2 regions of the Paraliobacillus zengyii genome follow, and region 2 is predicted to be linked to the other one. Evidence: a T-box and tRNA genes for the amino acid it is inferred to sense, from the RefSeq annotation. Region 2 holds a T-box; the other holds one or more tRNA genes.

Region 1 (11,056 bases), 1.4 Mb from region 2:
AGGTTTCTCTTTACCAATATCACGCTTTGCCCCAAAGTGGTATTTAACATCTCCAGTCCAACCATACGTAATAGAATGCGTATTAGAAATTGGAAGTAATGCTTTGTTCTGTGCATGATGAAACTCAGAGAATAATAAATCAAATGGTTTACCTAAAATATGTGTTAAGACACTTAATCGGCCACGATGGGCCATACCAATCATGACATTTTCTGTCTCATCATATAAAGATTGTTGAACAAGTAAATTTAACATCGGGACCATAACATCTAAACCTTCAATAGAGAATCTTTTTTGTGCAACAAATGTTTTCCCAAGAAACTTTTCAAATCCCTCTACTTCAATTAAATTTGTTAATAAATTCTTTTTCTTACTTTCTGAAAAAGGAACCCTATAATCTCCTAATTCAATCTGGTCCTGTAACCATTTCCGCTCTTCATGTTGATTTACATGATCATATTCAAAAGATATCGTATTAGAATAACAGCTTTTTAACATCTCAATAATATCATGTGCTGTCTCAAGCCCAAGTTGAGGTGTTTCCCAAATTAGTGTTGCAGGAATAGCCATTAAATCTTCTTCAGTCAAACCATAGCTCACAGGTAATATTAATGTCGAATGTCGATTTTTCTTTCTCCCTACAGGATAGATCTTAGCTGCTAGATGTCCATATCGCCGAATGGCTTCAACAAGTTGTATGGTGGCAGTTACCTTTTTTATCATATCAAACGATATATCGTTTCTATTTTCTTCATTTATAGACTGGTCAGCCCAATTAGGGGCACCATATTGCTCAAACATGTCACGAAAGGATGTAGGAACGCTAGTAGCGTTTTGTAAAAACATGCGATATTGTTCTTCGATGTAGCTTCTGTTAGCAGCATGAATATTGCGCCAGAATCGCTCCTTTGATTCTCTTTTCGTCACGTGAAATCCCTCCATGTCTTCTAAGTAACTCTTATTTCTTAATATAACCTATTCTTTTCATGGAAACAATGTGATATTCGTCCAAATTTTTGTGTTTTTTGTAAACAATAAAAAAAATCCCCCCATATGGAGGATTAACGATTTAAAAGACTTCCAACATAACGTAACAAATCATTTGCAGACGTTGAATTATATCCATATTCATCAATCAATGTTGCAACAACTTCATTCATTTTTTTCAATTGTTGTTCATCTGGTGTTTTCGATGAAGTGGTAATTTTCACTACGTCTTTTAGATCCGCAAAAAGTTTTTTCTGAATTGCTTCACGTAAGCGTTCATGTGATTGATAATCAAATTTCTTTCCTTTTCTCGCATAGGCAGAAATCCGAATTAAAATTTCCTCACGAAACGCCTTTTTTGCATTTTCAGAGATACCAATTTGCTCTTCAATAGATCGCATTAGCTTTTCATCTGGTTGCATTTCCTCGCCCGTTAAAGGATCTTCTAACTTTGATTTATTACAAAATGCTTCCACGTTATCTAAATAATTATCCATAAGCGTCTTAGCTGATTCTTCGTATGAATAAACAAATGCTTTTTGTACTTCTTTTTTCGCTAATTCGTCATATTCTTTGCGCGCAATAGAAATAAAGTTTAAATAGCTTTCCCTTTGTTCTTTTGAAATAGAAGCATGGGCATCTAAACCATCTTTTAATGAACGCAACACATCTAAGGCATTAATGGAATTCATCTCTTTTTTTATAATAGTAGATGAAATACGATTAATAACATACCTTGGATCAATTCCACTCATTCCTTCATCATTAAATTCCTTTTTCAACTCTGGTACATCTGTATCACTAAAACCTTCAACGGTTTGACCATCATATAGATACATTTTTTTAAGTAAACTTATGCTACCTTTTGCTGATTCCTTTAAACGCGTTAGGGTAGTAAACATAGCTGCCACTTTCAAAGTATGCGGTGCGATATGCACATCTTTGATATCACTTTCTTGAATCATTTTCTGATAAATTTGTTCTTCCTTACTCATTTTTAAATTATATGGAATTGGCATTACAATCATCCGTGAGTGTAATGCTTCATTTTTTTTGTTAGAAATAAAGGAGCGATACTCTGATTCATTTGTGTGAGCAACAATCAATTCATCTGCAGAAATCAGTGCGAATCTTCCCGCTTTAAAGTTTCCTTCTTGTGTTAAAGATAATAAGTGCCAAAGGAATTTTTCATCAGATTTTAACATCTCCTGAAACTCCATCATCCCTCTATTTGCTTTATTTAATTCACCATCGAAGCGATAAGCACGCGGATCAGACTCTGAACCATACTCTGCGATTGTAGAGAAGTCGATTGAACCAGTTAAATCAGCAATATCTTGTGATTTAGGATCTGATGGACTAAAAGTACCAATCCCGGTACGTTTATCTTCTGAAAAGAAGACTCGTTCCACTAAGACATCTTCAATCCTACCTTTATACTCTTCTTCTAAACGCATCACATTAAGCGGTGATAGATTACCTTCTATCCTAATTCCATAATCTTGTTCGAATTCGGCTCGTAGATGATGTGGAATTAGATGAAGCGGATCTTCATGCATTGGGCAACCTTTGATAGCATACACTGCCCCCTTATCTGTAAAGGTATATTCCTCTAGTCCCCTTTTCAACAAAGTAACCAATGTTGATTTACCACCACTAACAGGGCCCATCAATAATAGTATTCGCTTTCTTACATCAAGTCTTTTTGCAGCTGGATGAAAGTATTCTTCAATTAACCGTTCCAATGACTCTTCTAAACCAAAAATTTGATCTTTAAAAAAGTTATATTGTTTGTGGCCATCTATTTCTTCTATTCCTTGATCCTGAATCATCTGATATACCCGTGAATGTGCCGATTGAGCCAAATAAGGCCGTTCCTTTAGAAGTTCTAAATAATCTTCCAATGTGCCTTCCCATTTTAATGTTTCCTGTTCTTCACGATGTTCTCTAACTTTACGCAATATGTCCATCCAATTGCCTCCCTAAGTATCCCTTTCACTAGATACTTTTATTCTATGTCGGGTGACGAAAGAAAATGAATGCTTGTTAGCATAAAATAAGTGCGATTCATTTAGTCTGTCACTAAATGAATCGCACTTATTTTATTAATGCATATTTGGAAACCCTTGTTGTTTTAAAACATCATAGACAATTATTGCTGCAGTATTAGAGAGATTTAGTGAGCGAACCTTATCATTTTGCGCCATCTGAATTCGTAAACAGCGATCTTCTTTTCCTTCTAATAAAGATTTCGGTATGCCATTTGTTTCTCTACCGAATACAAAGAAAAGTTCTTTTTCTGCATCACTAAAATCAAAATCACTGTAATACTTCTTACCAAAATTCTCAATATAGTAAAATTCACTTACAGGGAATTTCTCATATAACTCTTCAATTGAATCATGATACATAATTTTAACATCTTGCCAGTAATCGAGCCCAGCACGACGAAGCATTTTATCATCCGTGGAAAATCCTAATGGATGAATAAGATGTAATGTTGCATTTGTTGCTAAACAAGTCCGTGCAATATTTCCTGTATTGGCAGGGATCTCTGGTTGATATAATACGACATGCAAGCCCATTTTTTTCACCTCTAGAACAATAATAACTAGCTTATTATAGCATAAAATTCATTTAATCTTCACCAATTCGAAAAAACTTATATTTGCATTCTGGTGTCCATGCATAAGAGTCTTGATAATCCCAATACCGATGTCTACTATTGTTTGTATGGGCATTTACTAAAGGCATTCCACTTTCATCTTTACTAACAACGATCGTGTTATGGTCCCATTTCCCATCACCTTCAAAGTCATAGCAAATAACATCACCTGGAAGTAGTTGATTTGCCTCTTCAATGGTTTTTCCTTTCAAACCTTGTGACGATCCACTTAAATACCACCTAAGTGAATGGGCAACAGCCCAACTGTAGCTCCAATTTTCATTTTGATACCACCAACCATTGGAACGATTAGAATACCCCCTCATTGGAGCCCCCCCTGCATGTAAGCATTGGGAAACATAATTGGTACAATCTACATCAAATTTTTTGTATGCTGGATTATAATCGTTCCACCAACGTTCAGCATATTGAACAGCTTTACGTCGATCATAAGAAAACCGCTGTTCTCTTATCTTTAGCAACGGTTCATCTGCACCTGTCTTAACTACTTCCTTTGATGGCGTCGTTTCTACAATTTTAGGTTTATCCTCTACTAGCGTTCCTTTATAGAAGGAACATTGATGTTCACATTGTTCCTCTTCTTGATAGAAATCTGATTCTTGTTTAATTAAGAACGTGACACTTAACAAATAGTCAATTTGTACTTCTTTTTGATTTATTGATCTACTTCTAATAACTTTACCTTGCCCATACATGTGCGGTACTTTATTACCTCTTTGTTCATGTAACTTTTTCTTTGATACAATCCAATTATCGGCTACTGAAGCACGATCTACGGCTAATTGTTCTTGCCAATAGTGTTGAAGTTTTTTTGTCCATGGCATTTATATCAACTCCTCTACACTATCTATATGAACTTAGTGAGAAGAGCATGAACATTGAGGTTATACATTCACTTTTGTTTGTTCAAATCTTAATCCTTTTTCCATTTCTTCTAAAACTTCCCCATCCACTTCGTTTAATTGAGCAGCACGAATTGCATCATAACCTGAAGTTACACCAATTTTCCCAATAGCCCATGCGGCAGTTCCTCGTATTACCGGACGTGGATCTTCTTTCATTAAGCGTGTTAACTCATCTAGTGCTGTTTCATCTTTATAATGAGCTAATGCAATAATAGCATTACGCTGAATTGGCTTTTTCCCTCTCCAACTTCCTGCCATTGAACCAAATTTCTCCTTAAATTCACGATTTGACATGGAGAGTAATGGAAGTAATTTAGGCTTTACAAGTTCTGGATCAGGTTCTAATTCAGGATGTAGGTGGGTATCCACTTGCTTATTTTTCGGACAAACTAACTGGCATGTATCAAAGCCATATAATTGATTGCCCATCAATTCACGATATTTATCTGGCAAGAATCCTTTTGTTTGTGTAACAAATGCAATACAATTTTGTGCATTTAACCTTCCAGGTGCAACTAGTGCACCTGTTGGACAAGCATCTAAACATTTTGTACACTCACCACAACTATCATCAACTGGTTGATCGGGAGGAAACGGAATATTTGTTATCATCTCACCCAAATAGACATAAGATCCAAACTCGGGTGTAATAATCATTGAATTTTTTCCACTAAAACCAATACCTGCTCGCTCTGCTACCGCTCGATCTGATAATTCACCCGTATCTACCATTGATCGAAATTGGAATCCTGTTATTTTTGTCGCAATAAAGGCACTCAATTTATCTAACTTTTCATTTAGAACTGTATGATAATCCGTTCCCCATGAAGCTCGACAAAAATTACCACGGCGATCTCCTTTTTTACTATTTGGCGGGTTCTTTAATCTGGAGGGGTAAGCTACTGCAATTGCTACTATTGACTGCGCATTAGCTAACAAAAGTTCTGGCTCTGTTCGCTCTTCTATCGTTCCTTTTTCGAAACCAGACTGATAGCCATCTTCTTGTTGTAACTTCAAACGGGATTTCATTTCTGAAAATTCATTTGAAGCAGCAAATCCTATCTTATCAATACCAATCTCTTTACTATACGCAATGATTTCTGCTTTTAATTGTTCATAAGCCATCATATTACCTCCTTTCTTTATCCTTGATAAACGCTATTTTACTATTGCAGTTCTCATTCTATTTAAAGCACCAGCTATTTCAAACCGACGTGGTCTAGCTAATTCACCTGGATGTTTATCAGCAAAAGGAGCAAATGAAGCAAGACCTTCTGTTTCAAATTGCATTTCTATTTCATCTAATAAGTTGGCTATTGTCATTTCACTTTTTAAAATTTGATTTTTATCCAAATAATGAATAAGCATAGCAATCATATTCGTTTGAGAACTATCAACAAGCTGTTCAAGATAATCCAATTGAATAGCTGTGTTTCCAACAATAATTGTTGACAGCCCTTTTGCTTGTACTCTTGATTTCTTGCCTTTATACGTTTGTATACTATTTTGTAAGAGAATGCGATTTGGTATGTCGCCAAAATCTGTTTCTTTTGTCTCTAAACGATTTGCAGGATACTTACTAGCTATTTCTTTCGCTAATTTCGTTACGTTTTTCGGTCTATATTCATCCATCATAATCACTTGATCAGCAATGTCAAAATAATCACCAGATCCACCCATAACAAATATTGTTGATATTCCTAGTTGATCTTTTAATTGATTAATTTTATCTATAAAGGGTGTAATTGGTTCCTTTTCTTTCGCAACCAATTCTTGCATCCGTCTGTCTCTGATCATGAAATTTGTTGCGCTCGTATCTTCATCAATTAACAACGTACCTACTCCCGCTTCAAGAGCCTCCATAATGTTTGTTGCCTGTGAAGTACTTCCACTTGCATTATCTGTTGTAAACTTCGTTGTATGTTGCTGATGTGGTAACTGCTTAATAAAAGCAGAGATATTCACACCACTAACTTTTCGGCCGTCTTCAGCGCGTACTTTTACAGCAGTAGGATCAGTTAGAACATATTCACGTCCGTCGCCTTTTATATGATGATAAACACCACGCTCCATCGCTTGTAATAGTGTGCTTTTACCATGATATCCTCCGCCAACGATAAGTGTAATTCCCTCCGATATCGCCAATCCAGAAATTGCTTCCTCCTGATTTGGCAGGTCTATCTTCACCTGATTAGCAATTGGACTCTTAAACGGTACAGCGTTCTTTAATGGGCGGTTACTAATACCACTTTCCCGCGGCAGAATTGCATTATCTGCAACAAAGGTAATCCACTTATTCTTCTTCATTTCAGCTCTGATAGCTTGGTGTTGATCAGATAATTCTACTACTTCTTGAAACGATTCATCTTTAATAGCAAAAATCGATCCTGTTAATACATTGGGCATCATTTCAAAGAAAAGATATTTTGCTTCTTTTCCATTAATTCGACGACCGTTTGCTGGCAGGTTAACAGTTAAGCAAATCGTTACATGTTCGGCATCAACTGACACTGCAGTACGTTCTAAAATTTCTTGTCCTGGTTCATCAATAGTAATTAAACCTTTTTCTCTATTATTTAAGGTGTTTTCAGTAATAGACTTCGCTAAACTTCGCGCAATCAAATCTTCTACATATATTTTCCGATTACGGTCTTCCTTCCAGTCCGATCTGATTTTCCGGTAAGCTGTTGGTATAATTATTCGTACTTTTGATGGAGTAGCATATGGATCTCCTTGAACATAATCCACACATAATTCAAATCGATGAAATGAATATCTCCCGTAAATTGATTTATATGCTTTATAACCTTTACCATCTATTTGTTGTAACTTTTCTTGTAATTGTTTCATTTTCAAACCACCTTCTCATACATTGTGCCCTCTTAGAATACAACCTTTCTTAAGCATGTATCAAGTAATATATCTAATTAACTATATATGCGAAAGCCTTTATTGACGTAGCAGGTGTCTAGCAAGTTACGTCGCGGTTTATTTTCTGTGAAAAAGTTGAGGCACTTGGTAACACCAAATTAAAAAACGCAATACTTCGTTGTAAATCAACGAAACACTGCGTTGTACACATATGTATGGAGCGGGTGAAGGGAATTGAACCCTCGACATCAGCTTGGAAGGCTGAGGTTTTACCACTAAACTACACCCGCATTATAAATTGTTCTTTTTCTTTAATCTATACCCACAAATCATGTCCCTGTATCTTCTAGCTTATTCAGTGATGATTCATGCTTCGGGACAACTCGATGTTAATTCATGAAGCTTATGCTCGTGGCTGAGGTTTTACCACTAAACTACACCCGCATTTTTAAATGGGACTCCAAAAATTCATTGTCACATAATCTGTCGCTGTTTGAAATGATGTTTTCTATTATACCTACCTAAATTTATGAATGCAACCCCTTCTTGCTAACTTTGACTATTTTCTTTGTAAAATAACAATTATTATCATTTGTTTATTTACATGCTTAACTTTAAACAATTAATTCTTTGTAAAATTCCAGAATACCTCTTGACTTTATTTCCTTAAAGAATATAATTTGCCTTAAGGAAACTTTTTTAGTTTAACACATAAAATTTAAGCAAAGCTAATTTATAAGGAGGAGTTTAAATGAAAAAACGCTTAATTGTTAGTATAGGATTCCTTTTAGTTGGACTATTTGGATGCTCTACTCAAGATGAGGAAACAATTAATAAATCAGAAGAACCACTAAAAGTAGTCACCACCATCGCACAAATTGCAGATGCAGTTGAAAATATTGGAGGAGAACATGTAGATGTAACAAGCCTTATGGGTCCTGGTGTTGACCCCCATTTATACAATGCAGTTCAAGGAGACATCCAAACACTGGATCAAGCTGATATCATCTTTTATAACGGACTTCATTTGGAAGGCCAAATGGGGGAAATCTTTGAACAAATGGAACAAGATAAAACAACTACACCAGTGTCAGAAAACATTCCCGAAAGTAAATTATTAAGTGATCCAGAGAGCCCTACTATCACTGATCCTCACGTCTGGTTCGACATATCGATGTGGTCATATAGTGTGGAGGCAGTACGTGATGATTTAATCAATATCGATCCAGACAACGAAGAAAGCTATAGTCAAAATGCCGCTGACTACTTAGCTGAGTTAGAAGCGTTAGATATCTACGCAAAAGAACGTTTTGAAGAAATCCCTGAAGAAAGTAGAGTTTTAGTAACAGCTCATGATGCTTTTAATTATTTTGGCAAAGCTTACGGATTTGAAGTGGTCGGTTTACAAGGTTTAAGCACCGAATCCGATTATAGTGTGAATGATGTCCAAAAAATTATTGATCTATTAATTGATAGAAATGTAAAAGGTGTTTTTGTTGAGAGTAGTGTCTCTGACCGTTCTATCAACGCAGTCGTTGAAGGCGCAAAAGAAGCAGGTCATGATGTCTCCATTGGTGGAGAATTATATTCTGATGCTATGGGTGAAGCTGGAACTGAAGAAGGTACGTATGCAGGAATGTTTAAACATAACGTTGATACGATTGTAGAGGCACTAAAATAAAGGAGGTATATGAAAAATGGATGCTTTAACAATAAATGGCCTGAAAGTCTTGTATGATAAACAACCCGCACTTGAACATGTTTCTTTTCGTGTACCAGTTGGATCACTTACAGGTATTATCGGTCCAAATGGGGCAGGTAAATCAACATTAATTAAATCAATATTACGCCTCATTCCTATGCAAGCAGGCGATGTACAAGTTTTTGGGAAATCTTATGCACAACAAAAGCAACTAATCGGTTACGTTCCACAACGAAGTGAAGTTGATTGGGATTTCCCGACAAATGCACTGGATGTTGTCTTAATGGGCAGATATCGTGAAATTGGATTCTTCAAAAGAGCAAAAAAGAAAGAAATAGATTGGGCACGAACATGTCTAGATAAAGTTGGTATGTTAGATTATGCACAGAGACAAATCAGTCAACTTTCAGGTGGACAACAGCAACGGGTTTTCTTAGCACGGGCACTTGCTCAAGATGCGACAATTTACTTTATGGATGAACCTTTTGCTGGAGTCGATGCTGCAACAGAAAAGGCAATTATAAAATTAATGAAGGAATGGAAAGATCAAGGAAAAACAGTTCTAGTTGTCCATCATGATTTACAAACAGTTGAAGATTACTTTGATCACGTATTGTTGCTTAATAAAACTCCAATCGCATACGGTGAGACACAATCAGTTTTTACCTTAGATAACTTAGAACAAACATATGGCGGGAAAATATCATTCTTACAAAAGACTCCAATCGTACTTCAGGGAGGATTGTAAGATGTGGACTGAAGTTGTCTCGTTGTTTTCAAGTGCAAATGTTCAATGGGTTTTAATGGGCAGTTTATTATTGGGATTTGCAAGTGGCATGATAGGAAGTTTTGTTTTGTTAAAAAAACAAAGTCTTATCAGTGACGCTATGGCACATGCTGCACTTCCCGGTGTCTGTATTGCTTTCATTATATTTCAAGAAAAATCGATGCCATTGTTATTAATAGGTGCTGCTATTACAAGTTTGCTAGCTACACAAGCTATTCAGGTTATTATCAAGCACTCTAGAATAAAGACAGATGCAGCAATAGGTATCATTATTTCGGTATTCTTTGGCTTTGGAATTGTTTTATTAACATATATTCAACAAAACTCTAGTGGGAATCAAGCAGGATTAAATTCATTTATCTTTGGGCAAGCTGCCTCTTTAATTAAAAGCGACGTTCAATTAATTGCTGTTAGTTCCCTTTTATTAATGATTGTTACCACTTTTTGTTTTAAAGAGTTTAAGATAAGTATTTTTGACCCATCATTCGCACGTGGGATAGGTATACCTGTAAGCTTCTTTAATGGCGTTTTACTTTTTCTTATTGTCGGGATTGTTGTGATTGGAATTCAAATGGTAGGTGTCGTATTAATTGCGGCCTTATTAATTACTCCTCCATTAGCTGCTCGATATTGGACTGAAAATCTGAGTGTTATGGCTTGGTTAGCAGGAATATTTGGGGGTATCTCCGGGATGGTTGGTGCAAGTATGAGTACAGTTATAAGTGACTTACCAACTGGACCTATGATCGTTTTAAGTGCCTCCTTTATTTTTTTCATTAGTTTGTTATTTGGTAAGCGTAAAGGCATTTTACTAAAGGGGTTGAGAATAGTATGACCTATACATTTTGGATTGTTCTTACAGGCTGCCTTGTAGGACTAACTTGTGGGGTAACTGGTTCCTTATTAGTCTTACGAAAAATGTCTATGATTGCAGATGCAATTAGTCATACTGTCCTTTTAGGAATTGTCGGTGCATTCTTTATTACACAATCCTTAAATGGCATTCCAATGCTGATTGGTGCAGCTATTGTTGGTTTGGTAACCGCATTTTTAGTAGAAGCATTGGATAACTCAGGCGTTCAGTCCGATGCAGCAATCGGCGTTGTCTTCACCACATT
Region 2 (11,056 bases):
TATAATTATTACAGCTATCAATTTCCAGGCAAATATATACATGAGCGTATAATCAGTGTATGATAAAAACAAGAGAAAACATTATCGTTTTGTATAGTTGAAAAGGGGAAAGATAAATGAGAGGTCTTTGGGAGAAACGATTCCGTAGCATTTTCCGAATTCAAAATAAGTCAGTACAGATTATATTAACTTTAGCAGTTATTGGATCCCTTTTCTTTGTTTTTATGATCTCTAATGTTTATACAGAAACGTATGATATCGAGCGTTTTAGTAATGCAAATGAAACAATTAGAGCGCCAATTACAATAGAAGATACAAAGGAAACAGAACATAGAAGAAGGGAAGCTGTCCAAGCGATAGAAGATCGGTATAGTATTTCTTCTGAAATCACTGAAGAACGAATTGACTATGTTCACGAGTTATTTGATGCTGTAGGAACCGTATCAGGAAAATCCTCTGGGTCTGATGAGGAGATACAACAATCAAGTGCTGAAACGGTCGAAGATTTAAAACAGTTATTGACACCTGAATTATTAGATGCTGTTACTCAAAATACATTAGTAAGTCTAGTTGAAGCTAGTGATAATGATCGTTTAGTTGCCAAGGAATTATTGATAACTAGCTTGTATGATGCATACAATGAGGGAATTCGTACCGAAGAAATTGAAGAAGCAATAAGTAACATTAATCAAAAACTGCGCTATTCGAGTTTAAGTAATGACTTGCAAACGGCATTAATTGACGTAGGACAATTTGCTATAGTAGAAAATTCATTTTTCTCTGTGAATGAGACAATGGAAGCGGAAAATCAAGCTATAAAAAATGTTGAACCTGTTATGATAAGAGCCGGCGAAGTAATTGTCCAAGAAGGTCAAACAATAACAAATGAATTATATGAAAAACTGAAATTAGTTGGTTTGTTAAATAGTGATCGAAACGTCTTTCCAGTAATTGGTTTATTGATTTTGATTTTATTATTATTAGGATTTATTTTCTATGATATGAATGATTTTTCAAAAGAACAAACATTAGACTATAGAAAGCTAATTGGTATTACGCTTATTAGTGTTGGTATAGTTGGAGTGATGAAATCTGTTAGTTATTTTGCAACTAATATAAATCAATTGTATTTTTTAGTTCCAATTATAACTGGAGTACTTCTTATGAAGCTGTTATTCCGTGAAAAGTCAGCTATTACTTTTGCGATTGTTTTTTCAATTATTGGAAGTGTAATTTTTAATGGACAAATTCCAGGCTCATTAAATGTGGAAGTCGGAATATACTTTTTGTTTTCTCAATTAGCAAGCATTGTGCTCTTAGTCAAAATAAAAGATCGATCAACAATTTTGAAAGCAAGTATTGGAACTGCAGTTGTTAATATTTTAACTGTTCTTTTATTTCTATTTCTGTCTTACGAAAAATATGTTCTTTTGGATTATGTTGTATTTAGTGGTTATGGATTGTCGGCTGCCTTTACTGCATGTATATTAACAATAGGTATTTTACCGTTTTTTGAATCAGAACTAGGCATTTTATCAGATACTAAATTATTAACATTAGCTAGTCCAAATCATCCGTTACTTCGAAAGATACTAATGGAAGCTCCGGGTACTTATCATCACAGTGTAATGGTTGCAAACTTAAGTGAAGCAGCGTGTGAGAATATTGGAGCAAACGGACTCTTGGCAAGAGTGGCATCTTATTATCATGATTTAGGTAAGACTAAACACCCGCATTATTTTATTGAAAACCAAATGGGTATTCAAAATCCACATGATTATCTGGAACCTAAAGAAAGTGCGGAAATTATTATTGGACATCCTTATAATGGTGCGGAAATTTTACGCCAACATAAATTCCCAAGAGAAATTATTGATATTGCCGAACAACACCACGGTACAACCTTATTAAAATATTTCTTATATAAGGAAAAAGACTCTGGTAAATTGACACAAGAGTCGGATTTTCGCTATCCTGGTCCTCGACCACAGACAAAAGAGGCAGCAGTTATATCAATTTGCGATTCAATTGAAGCGGCAGTTCGATCAATTCCAGAGCCATCAATGGAGAAAATTAATGAAATGGTAACCTCCATTATCCAAGATCGATTATTAGATGGTCAATTAGATGAGAGCGCACTAACTTTTAAGGAGTTAGATATAATCAAAACAACAATTAATGAATCACTAAATGGGATATATCATTCTAGAATTCAATATCCTACTGGTAAAAAAACAAAGGAGGCGTAAGCATGCATATCGATTTTCATGATGAAACAAATTCTGTAACAGAAGAGTATGTAGATTTAATCCAACAACTATTAACATATGCAGCAAAAGAGGAGGGAGTAACACAAGAATCTGAACTTTCCATTAATTTTGTTGATAATAGAGAAATTCAAATTATAAACCGTAATTACCGTCAGATAGATGAACCTACCGATGTGATCTCTTTTGCTTTAGAGGAAATGGGAGAAGGCGAGTTAGAAATTATTGGTGAAGATATGCCACTTATGTTAGGTGATGTTGTTATTTCCATTGATAAAGCAAAAGAACAAGCTGAAGAATACAATCATAGTTTAGATAGAGAATTAGGATTCTTAGCATTACATGGTTTTCTACATTTATTAGGCTATGATCACATGAAAGAAGTAGACGAGAAAAAAATGTTTGCAAGACAAGAGGAGCTTTTAAATGGCTTCGGATTATCAAGGGAATAAGCGTAGTAGGTTGGGGCTGAAATATGCACTAAATGGGATAAAATACGCAGTTCGTTCTGAAAATAATATGAAGATACATTTCGTCATTTTATTAATTGTAATTGGCTTAGGATTGGCTTTCCAATTATCTATAGTAGAATGGATGCTATTATCTTTAACGATTGGTAGCGTGTTAATTTGTGAGTTGCTAAATACTGCTATTGAAGACCTATTAGATTATCTAGCACCAGAAATACATCCAACAGTAGGGAAAATAAAGGACCTCACAGCTGGGGCTGTATTGATTGCAGCTCTAGTTTCACTAATTGTTGGATCACTTGTATTTATACCGAAAATTTTGGCTTTATTCTAAATTCTTTTTATGGCTAATGAGCGTTTTTTAACATTTTCGCGTTTTATGCCATTTTTTGTTGTAATTACTACTCCATTTTTATTAAATTGGAGCTTTTGTCGAAAATGTGAAATATGTTTAAATATATAGTAAAATAATTGTAGTAATATTTTTTACGGATTAATGGAGGAACAACATGGAAAAAGCATATCAATCTGGTTTTATAACAATAGTAGGTCGTCCAAATGTCGGTAAATCAACCTTCATGAATCGTGTTATCGGTCAAAAAATCGCTATTATGAGTGACAAAGCACAAACTACGAGAAATACGATTCAAGGTGTTTTAACTGAGCCAGACGCACAATTTGTATTTATTGATACGCCAGGTATTCATAAACCAAAACATCGTCTAGGTGACTTTATGGTTAAAATTGCGCAGAACACGTTAAGTGGAGTAGATATTGTTTTATTTATGATTAACGCCGAAGAAGGTTTTGGTGCAGGAGATAAATACATTATTGATCGCTTGGAAAATGTAGAAAGTCCAGTTTTTTTAATTATAAATAAAATTGATAAAGTACATCCAGATGAATTGTTTTTATTAATCGATAAATATAAGGACAAGTATGATTTTGCTGAAATCGTACCAATATCTGCTTTAGAAGGTAACAATGTTGACCATATGATTAGTGTGCTGAAAAGTTATTTACCTGAAGGTCCACAATATTATCCAGAAGATCAGGTAACAGATCATCCAGAAAGATTCATTATTAGTGAGTTAATACGAGAAAAAGCATTAGAATTAACTCGTGAAGAAATTCCACACTCAATTGCGGTAGTGATTGAGGATATTATAGAAAAAGATGATGAAAAACTGCGTATACAAGCTGTGATTGTTACAGAAAGAAGCACGCAAAAAGGTATTATTATCGGTAAACAAGGTTCTATGCTCAAACAAATTGGTAAAAAGGCAAGAATTGACATTGAAACATTATTAGGAACAAAAGTTTATTTAGAATTATGGGTAAAAGTTCAAAAGGATTGGCGAAATCGTCCGCAGAGCTTAAAGGAATATGGTTTTAGTCAAGATGACTATTAATACATGGTAAATATTTTAACTCATGCTTTAATTAGACTAGGTCATTCTATTAGTAGGCACATATTTTATTAACATAGAAAGGTGGGGTTTCTTGTGGTCGACATATCATGGAAGGTCTTTAGTCAGACGGGAAACATTGAAACCTATTTATTAATGAAAGAATTGGAAACTGTCTATCATGATAGTGGAACAGAACCTGATAATGAAGCAATACAAGAATATGATAACCTAATTTAGAATTATATTTTGTAACGTGATTTAAATTAATTTAATGTATAATGCGTCGTTAATTTGCCTTAGGGGATTGGTGAATGTAGTGTTTGAAAAAATAGAAGGTGTTATTTTACGCACACAAGACTATGGTGAAACACATAAGCTTGTTACCTTATTTACAAAAGAAAAAGGCAGAGTAACAGCAATTGCACGTGGGGCTAAAAAACCAAAAAGTAGAATGGCTGCGATAACGCAGCCATTTATTCTTGGGACATTTCTAATGCAAGGCGGTTCAGGTTTAGGGACGCTACAGCAGGGCGAAATTATTCTGTCCTACAGAAAGATTAGAGAAGATATTATTAAAACAGCTTATGCAAGTTATATAGCCGAATTAACCAATAAGTTGATTGATGAAAAGATTGCTGATCCATTCATATATAAACAGTTTGTTCTTAGTTTACAAGCCATAACAGATGATAAAGACCCAGAGATCATAACGATGATGTACGAATTAAAACTATATAAAAAGGCTGGTTTTGCTCCAATACTACAACAATGTGCACATTGTGGACAGCATAGTGAAGCATATGTCGCATTTTCTGTACAAGAAGGTGGACTACTTTGCCAAAGATGTGCAATGGTTGATAAAGAGGCAATAACTATATCTAGTACAATTGTAAAATTACTTCAAATGTTTTCTGCAGTGGATATTGAGCGAATCGGCAATATATCAGTAAAAACAGAAAATAAAAAATTAATGCAAGCATTAATGGAAACGTACTATGATCAGTACGGAGGTTATTTTATTAAATCGAAAAAGTTTTTGAAGCAATTAGATCTTTTTACCGATGCTGATTAATTAGTAATATAGTTGACAAAACACCAAATTTACCGTATGATTTCATTACAATTCGACGAGTTTTGCTTAGAAAGAGAGTAGTACTTTTATTATATCTATAAGAGCGAGTCCAGGTCGGTGTAAGCTGGATATAGGTCACTAAAAGGAAGGCACTCTGGAGCATTGCAATAAAAAAGTGGCTATTTGAATTTAAATAGCAAATAGGGTGGAACCGCGGAAATCCCGTCCCTATGCCTCAATACTTTTGAGGCATAGGGACGGGATTTTGCGTGTGTTTTCACATAATTTTAAATAAGAAATGAATAGAGACGGAGGGAATAATAATGAATATACAAGAAATGATTTTAACACTGCAAACGCACTGGTCAGATCAAAATTGCATTTTAATGCAAGCATATGATGTGGAAAAAGGTGCCGGTACTATGTCACCTATGACTTTATTAAGAAGCCTAGGTCCTGAACCTTGGAATGTAGCTTATGTAGAACCTTCTAGACGCCCAGCAGATGGACGTTATGGACAGAACCCTAATAGACTTTATCAACATCATCAATTTCAGGTAATTATGAAGCCATCACCTGATAATATTCAGGAACTATATTTAGAATCACTTGAAAAATTGGGAATTGATCCACTGAAACATGACATTCGTTTTGTAGAGGATAATTGGGAGAATCCCACACTTGGTGCGGCAGGTCTAGGTTGGGAAGTTTGGTTAGATGGTATGGAAATTACGCAATTTACTTATTTTCAGCAAATTGGTGGTATGGAAGCCAAACCAGTAGCAGTAGAAATTACATATGGATTGGAACGTCTTGCTTCTTATATACAAGATAAAGAAAATGTTTTCGATTTAGAATGGACAGATGGTGTTACGGTCGGAGATATTTTTTATCAACCAGAGTTGGAACACTCGAAATACACTTTTGAAGAATCGAATACAGATATGTTGTTTAATTTGTTTACAACATATGAACAAGAGGCAAAACAAACCATGGAAAAAGGATTGGTTTTTCCAGCCTATGATTATGTATTAAAATGTTCGCATACTTTTAACTTACTAGATGCTAAAGGCGTAATTTCTGTCACTGAAAGAACAGGTTATATTGGACGTGTACGAAATTTAGCACGTGCTATAGCTAAACTTTATGTAGAGGAACGAGAAAAATTAGGTTTTCCAATGTTAAAAGAGGAGGGAAAACAAAATGAAAACAACTAATATATTATTTGAGGTTGGACTTGAAGAAATGCCGGCACGTTTCTTAGATGCAACAGAAAAACAATTACAGGAGAAAACAGCGAAATGGTTAACTGCTATTCGACTACCTTTTCAAAAAATTACAACGTATGTGACACCGAGAAGATTAGGTGTTGTAATTGAACAACTTGCAACGAAACAAGCTGATATAGAAGAAGAGGCAAAAGGACCTGCTAAAAAAATTGCTTTAGACCAAGAAGGTAACTGGTCGAAGGCAGCAATTGGTTTCACCAAAGGCCAAGGAAAAGATGTGGATGAAATCTTTTTTAAAGATGTAAATGGAACAGAATATGCGTATGTTACAAAATATATTGCAGGTAAAACTGCTGAGGAATTACTACCTGAATTTAAGCATGTTATTTTAGATTTAAATTTCCCTAAAAATATGCGTTGGTCTACAGGCTCATTACGGTTTATTAGACCAATTCGTTGGTTAGTTGGTTTAAATGATCAAACTGTTATACCGTTTGAAATTGCTGGTGTCTCTACATCAAATTACTCGTTCGGACATCGGTTCCTAGGAACAAAGTTTGAAATTACCAACACAATGACATATGAAGAACAATTACGTGATCAATATGTAATTGCTAATGCGAAGGACCGTAAGCAAGTAATTGTAGAACAAATAGCTAATTTAGAAAAGGAACAAAATTGGACAATACCACTTGATAAGGAATTATTAGAAGAGGTAAGTCAATTAGTTGAATATCCAACCGTATTTTTTGGATCTTTTAGTGAAGCGTTCTTAACCATACCGAAAGAAGCATTAATTACTTCAATGAAAGAACATCAGCGTTATTTTCCAGTATTAGATAGTGATGGTGAATTGTTACCTCATTTTATTGCAGTTCGAAATGGAAATAATCAATATCTTGACGTGGTATCAAAAGGAAACGAAAAGGTATTAAATGCTAGACTTTCAGACGCAATGTTTTTCTATGAAGAAGACCAAAAACAATCAATAGAAAAAAATCTCGAAAAATTAGAACGAATGGTCTTTCAAGAAAACTTAGGTACAATTGCTGACAAAGTAGAACGTGTTGTTAAGTTAACAGAGGAAATAGCTGAAGTACTAGAGGTCGATCAAATAACAAAAGAAAATGCCTTACGTGCTGCTAAAATAAGTAAATTTGATCTCGTAACAAATATGGTTAATGAATTTACGAAGTTACAAGGAATTATGGGTGAAAAATACGCTACTATATTTGGTGAAAATCAGCAAGTTTCTAAAGCTATAAATGAACATTATATGCCTAGGTTTGCTAATGATAACTTGCCATCATCTACGGAAGGTGCAATTGTTAGTATTGCTGACAAACTAGACACTATAATTGGTTGTATATCAGTTGGTATAGTACCGAGTGGTTCTCAAGATCCTTATGGTCTAAGACGTCAAGCTATGGGGATTTTACAAATTGCACAAGATCAAAAATGGTCTACTTCAATAGATGATTTTATTACAGTTACTGAAAAGCTGTATGATACGTTAGGAATTATGACTGTTTCAAAAGAAGAAGCTAAACAAAACATATCAGAATTTTTCCGTGGCAGAGCAGCTTATATTTTAAAAGAGGCAGGAATTGAACAAGATATTGTAGAAGCTACTCTTATGAATAAAATCGGAAACATGATGTTTACGATTAAAAAGGCAAAATTATTAACAATAAAAAGACAAGATCCAGGATTTAAATCGGACCAAGAGGCGTTTGTACGTGTTATAAATTTAGCTAAAAAAGGTAAAGATACTGGCATAAATATTGACTTGTTTGAAAATGAGCAAGAAAAAGAATTGTACTACGTTTATGAAAAAGTTAAAACTAATTATCAAAACAATATGGAATCATTTGAAGCCGCTAAAGCTATTGATACATTAACAACTTTAACTGATTCAATTCATGCCTTTTTTGATCATACAATGGTAATGACTGAGGACGATAAGTTAAAACAAAACCGAATTTCCTTGTTAAACAAAATTGCACAATTAATACTGCAATTTGCTGATTTAAGCCAAATTGAATGGAAACAGCAATTCACATCGTAACTATTTGGAGGAGAAAATGGTAAATAAACAACTGATATATTTAGTATCTGATTCGGTTGGTGAGACTGCGGAACAAGTTATTAAAGCAGCATTATCACAATTTGTTAATGGTGGAAAGTATGAAATCGTTAGAATTCCATATATTGATAATATAACAAAACTTGAATTCGTTCTAAATAAAGCAGCTAGAGACCAAGCAATGATCGGATTCACTCTAATTAATCCAATCTTACGGCAATTTATTAAACAAACATCCATTGAAATGAATATAGAATCTATCGACATTATTGGACCTATGCTTGAAGGGATGGAGCGTTTTTTTGAAAAGAAGCCAAAATTAGAACCTGGACTAGTTCATAAATTAGATGAGGCCTATTTTAAAAGAATTGAGGCAATTGAGTTTGCAGTTAAATATGATGATGGAAGAGACCCAAGGGGAATTGAACAAGCAGATATCGTATTAATAGGAATATCAAGAACTTCAAAAACACCTTTATCACAGTATTTAGCTCATAAAAGTTATAAAGTAGCTAATGTGCCGATTGTACCAGAAGTAGAGCCACCGAAAGAATTGTTCTCAATACCATCAAGTAAATGCATTGGCTTAAAAATTAGTCCCAAGAAGTTAAATGACATAAGGCGAGAGAGATTAAAGACACTTGGATTAGGAGAACAAGCTAGTTATGCGACCCATGAAAGAATTACGTATGAACTCGATTATTTTCAGGCAATAATCGATCGAATTGGTTGTCCTGTTATTGAAGTATCAAATAAAGCTGTCGAAGAGACAGCAAATGTAATTATTCAATCTCAAACAACTTTATAAGTTGTTAAATATAAAATCCTTGTATAATAGTATAAGGATTTTATATACATAAAGGGAAATAACGTAAATCATGATTATAATTGTATGTTTTATGCAATAATATAATCAAAAGAATAGCATTTTTAATATATATATATTATAATTAGTGATTGTGAAAAAATATTTTATTATATTCAGCTAATTTATTACTTATTGATGCAAATTAAGAAGGAATTTCATTATTTTTGTAGAACATAAACAAATAGGTTATTTTTTGAGGATTAAATGTAGTGTACAGCTATGAAAAAAAGGATTTAGAATAAGTAGCTATCATAAGTTTATTCATCTTGAATTAGAGGTATTATAATAAAAAGTAATAATTTTAGTGATTATTATTAAAAAAATGTCGAATGTTGCAGGATTTTTACGTTTTTTATAGAACTATATAGATGATGGTGATGTATATGTCAGGTCAAATTCCTGAAGAGACAATCGATGAAATAAAGAAAGCCAATGATATTGTGGATGTAATTGGTGAGTATGTAACGCTAAAAAAGCAAGGGAAAAACTTTTTTGGTTTATGCCCTTTTCATGGGGAAAGTACACCTTCTTTTTCAGTCACACAGGATAAACAGATTTTTCATTGTTTTGGATGTGGAAAAGGCGGAAACGTTTTAACTTTTCTTATGGAAATAGAAGGTTTTTCATTTTATCAGGCAATTCAACAACTAGCAGGAAAAAGTGGTCATGAATTACCCGAAAATATGGAGAAACAATCTGAACAATTAAACAACCAAGAAGACCAAGCTAGTTTAAAAGCGTATGAATGGCTCACTAAATTATACCATCATTTATTACGACATACAAAAGAAGGTAAACAAGGTTATCGCTATTTACAAGAACGCGGGTTTACTGATGAAGTAATTGACACGTTTCAACTTGGTTACTCACCACAATCACGTGAGGTTATAGTTCAATTTCTAGAGAAGAAAGGTTTTCATCCACAACAAATGGTGAAAGCAGGCGTGTTAACAGCGAATGATCAAAATCAAGTAAGTGATCGTTTTAGAGGCAGAGTTACATTTCCAATTCGTAATCATTTAGGGAAAAGTATCGGATTTGGTGGAAGAACCATTACTGAGCAAGAACCTAAATACTTAAATAGTCCAGAATCGTCACTTTTTCAAAAAGGTAAACTACTTTATAACTTTGATTTGGCTAGAAGTGCTATCCGTAAACAAGGACAGGCTGTTTTATTTGAAGGATATATGGATGTAATTGCAGCTCATCAAGCTGGCATATTAAACGGAGTTGCTACCTTAGGTACGTCGATAACAGAGCAACAAGCAAGACTGTTAAAAAGATATGTTGAGCTCGTAATAATTTGTTATGATGGTGATCGTGCTGGTCTTGAAGCGTCATACAAGGCTGCTAAATTAATGCGACATGTTGGTTGCACTGTAAAGATTGCAAGCATTCCAAATGGTCTGGATCCAGATTCATTTATAAAAATGTATGGTGCTGAACGTTTTCAACAAGAGGTACTTGATGCAAGTAATACGTATATGACATTTTTGATGGAGTATATGAAGAAGGACTTTAACCTTAACTTAGAAGGAGATCGAATTCAATATATTGAAAAAGTGATTGATGAAATAGCAACGATTAATCGTCCAATGGAACAAGAACATTATGCGAAGGAAATTGCTAAACAATTTAGTTTATCACTTGAT

Evidence for each region. A T-box is a leader RNA that pairs with one kind of tRNA and senses whether it is charged. The one in region 2 lies ahead of glyQ (glycine--tRNA ligase subunit alpha), so its partner is inferred to be a tRNA-Gly.
Region 1: it has a tRNA-Gly gene. The T-box ahead of glyQ (glycine--tRNA ligase subunit alpha) is inferred to sense a tRNA for this amino acid. The anticodon was not compared.

The regions. Positions count from the first base shown of each region.
Region 1 covers NZ_CP029797.1:830,425-841,480, reverse strand. The annotation lists gene DM447_RS04190 (2-oxoglutarate dehydrogenase E1 component) at 1-942, opposite strand, end outside; gene DM447_RS04185 (PrkA family serine protein kinase) at 1,062-2,957, opposite strand; gene trmL (tRNA (uridine(34)/cytosine(34)/5-carboxymethylaminomethyluridine(34)-2'-O)-methyltransferase TrmL) at 3,093-3,572, opposite strand; gene DM447_RS04175 (amidase domain-containing protein) at 3,625-4,497, opposite strand; gene queG (tRNA epoxyqueuosine(34) reductase QueG) at 4,558-5,703, opposite strand; gene DM447_RS04165 (ABC-ATPase domain-containing protein) at 5,737-7,428, opposite strand; tRNA gene DM447_RS04160 (tRNA-Gly) at 7,666-7,739, opposite strand; gene DM447_RS04155 (metal ABC transporter solute-binding protein, Zn/Mn family) at 8,201-9,130, shown strand; gene DM447_RS04150 (metal ABC transporter ATP-binding protein) at 9,147-9,899, shown strand; gene DM447_RS04145 (metal ABC transporter permease) at 9,901-10,773, shown strand; gene DM447_RS04140 (metal ABC transporter permease) at 10,770-11,056, shown strand, end outside.
Region 2 covers NZ_CP029797.1:2,245,143-2,256,198, reverse strand. The annotation lists gene DM447_RS11495 (HD family phosphohydrolase) at 117-2,249, shown strand; gene ybeY (rRNA maturation RNase YbeY) at 2,252-2,719, shown strand; gene DM447_RS11485 (diacylglycerol kinase family protein) at 2,694-3,071, shown strand; gene era (GTPase Era) at 3,247-4,149, shown strand; gene DM447_RS11475 (YqzL family protein) at 4,243-4,386, shown strand; gene recO (DNA repair protein RecO) at 4,466-5,221, shown strand; T-box leader at 5,280-5,454, shown strand; gene glyQ (glycine--tRNA ligase subunit alpha) at 5,545-6,438, shown strand; gene glyS (glycine--tRNA ligase subunit beta) at 6,425-8,518, shown strand; gene DM447_RS11455 (pyruvate, water dikinase regulatory protein) at 8,535-9,344, shown strand; gene dnaG (DNA primase) at 9,788-11,056, shown strand, end outside.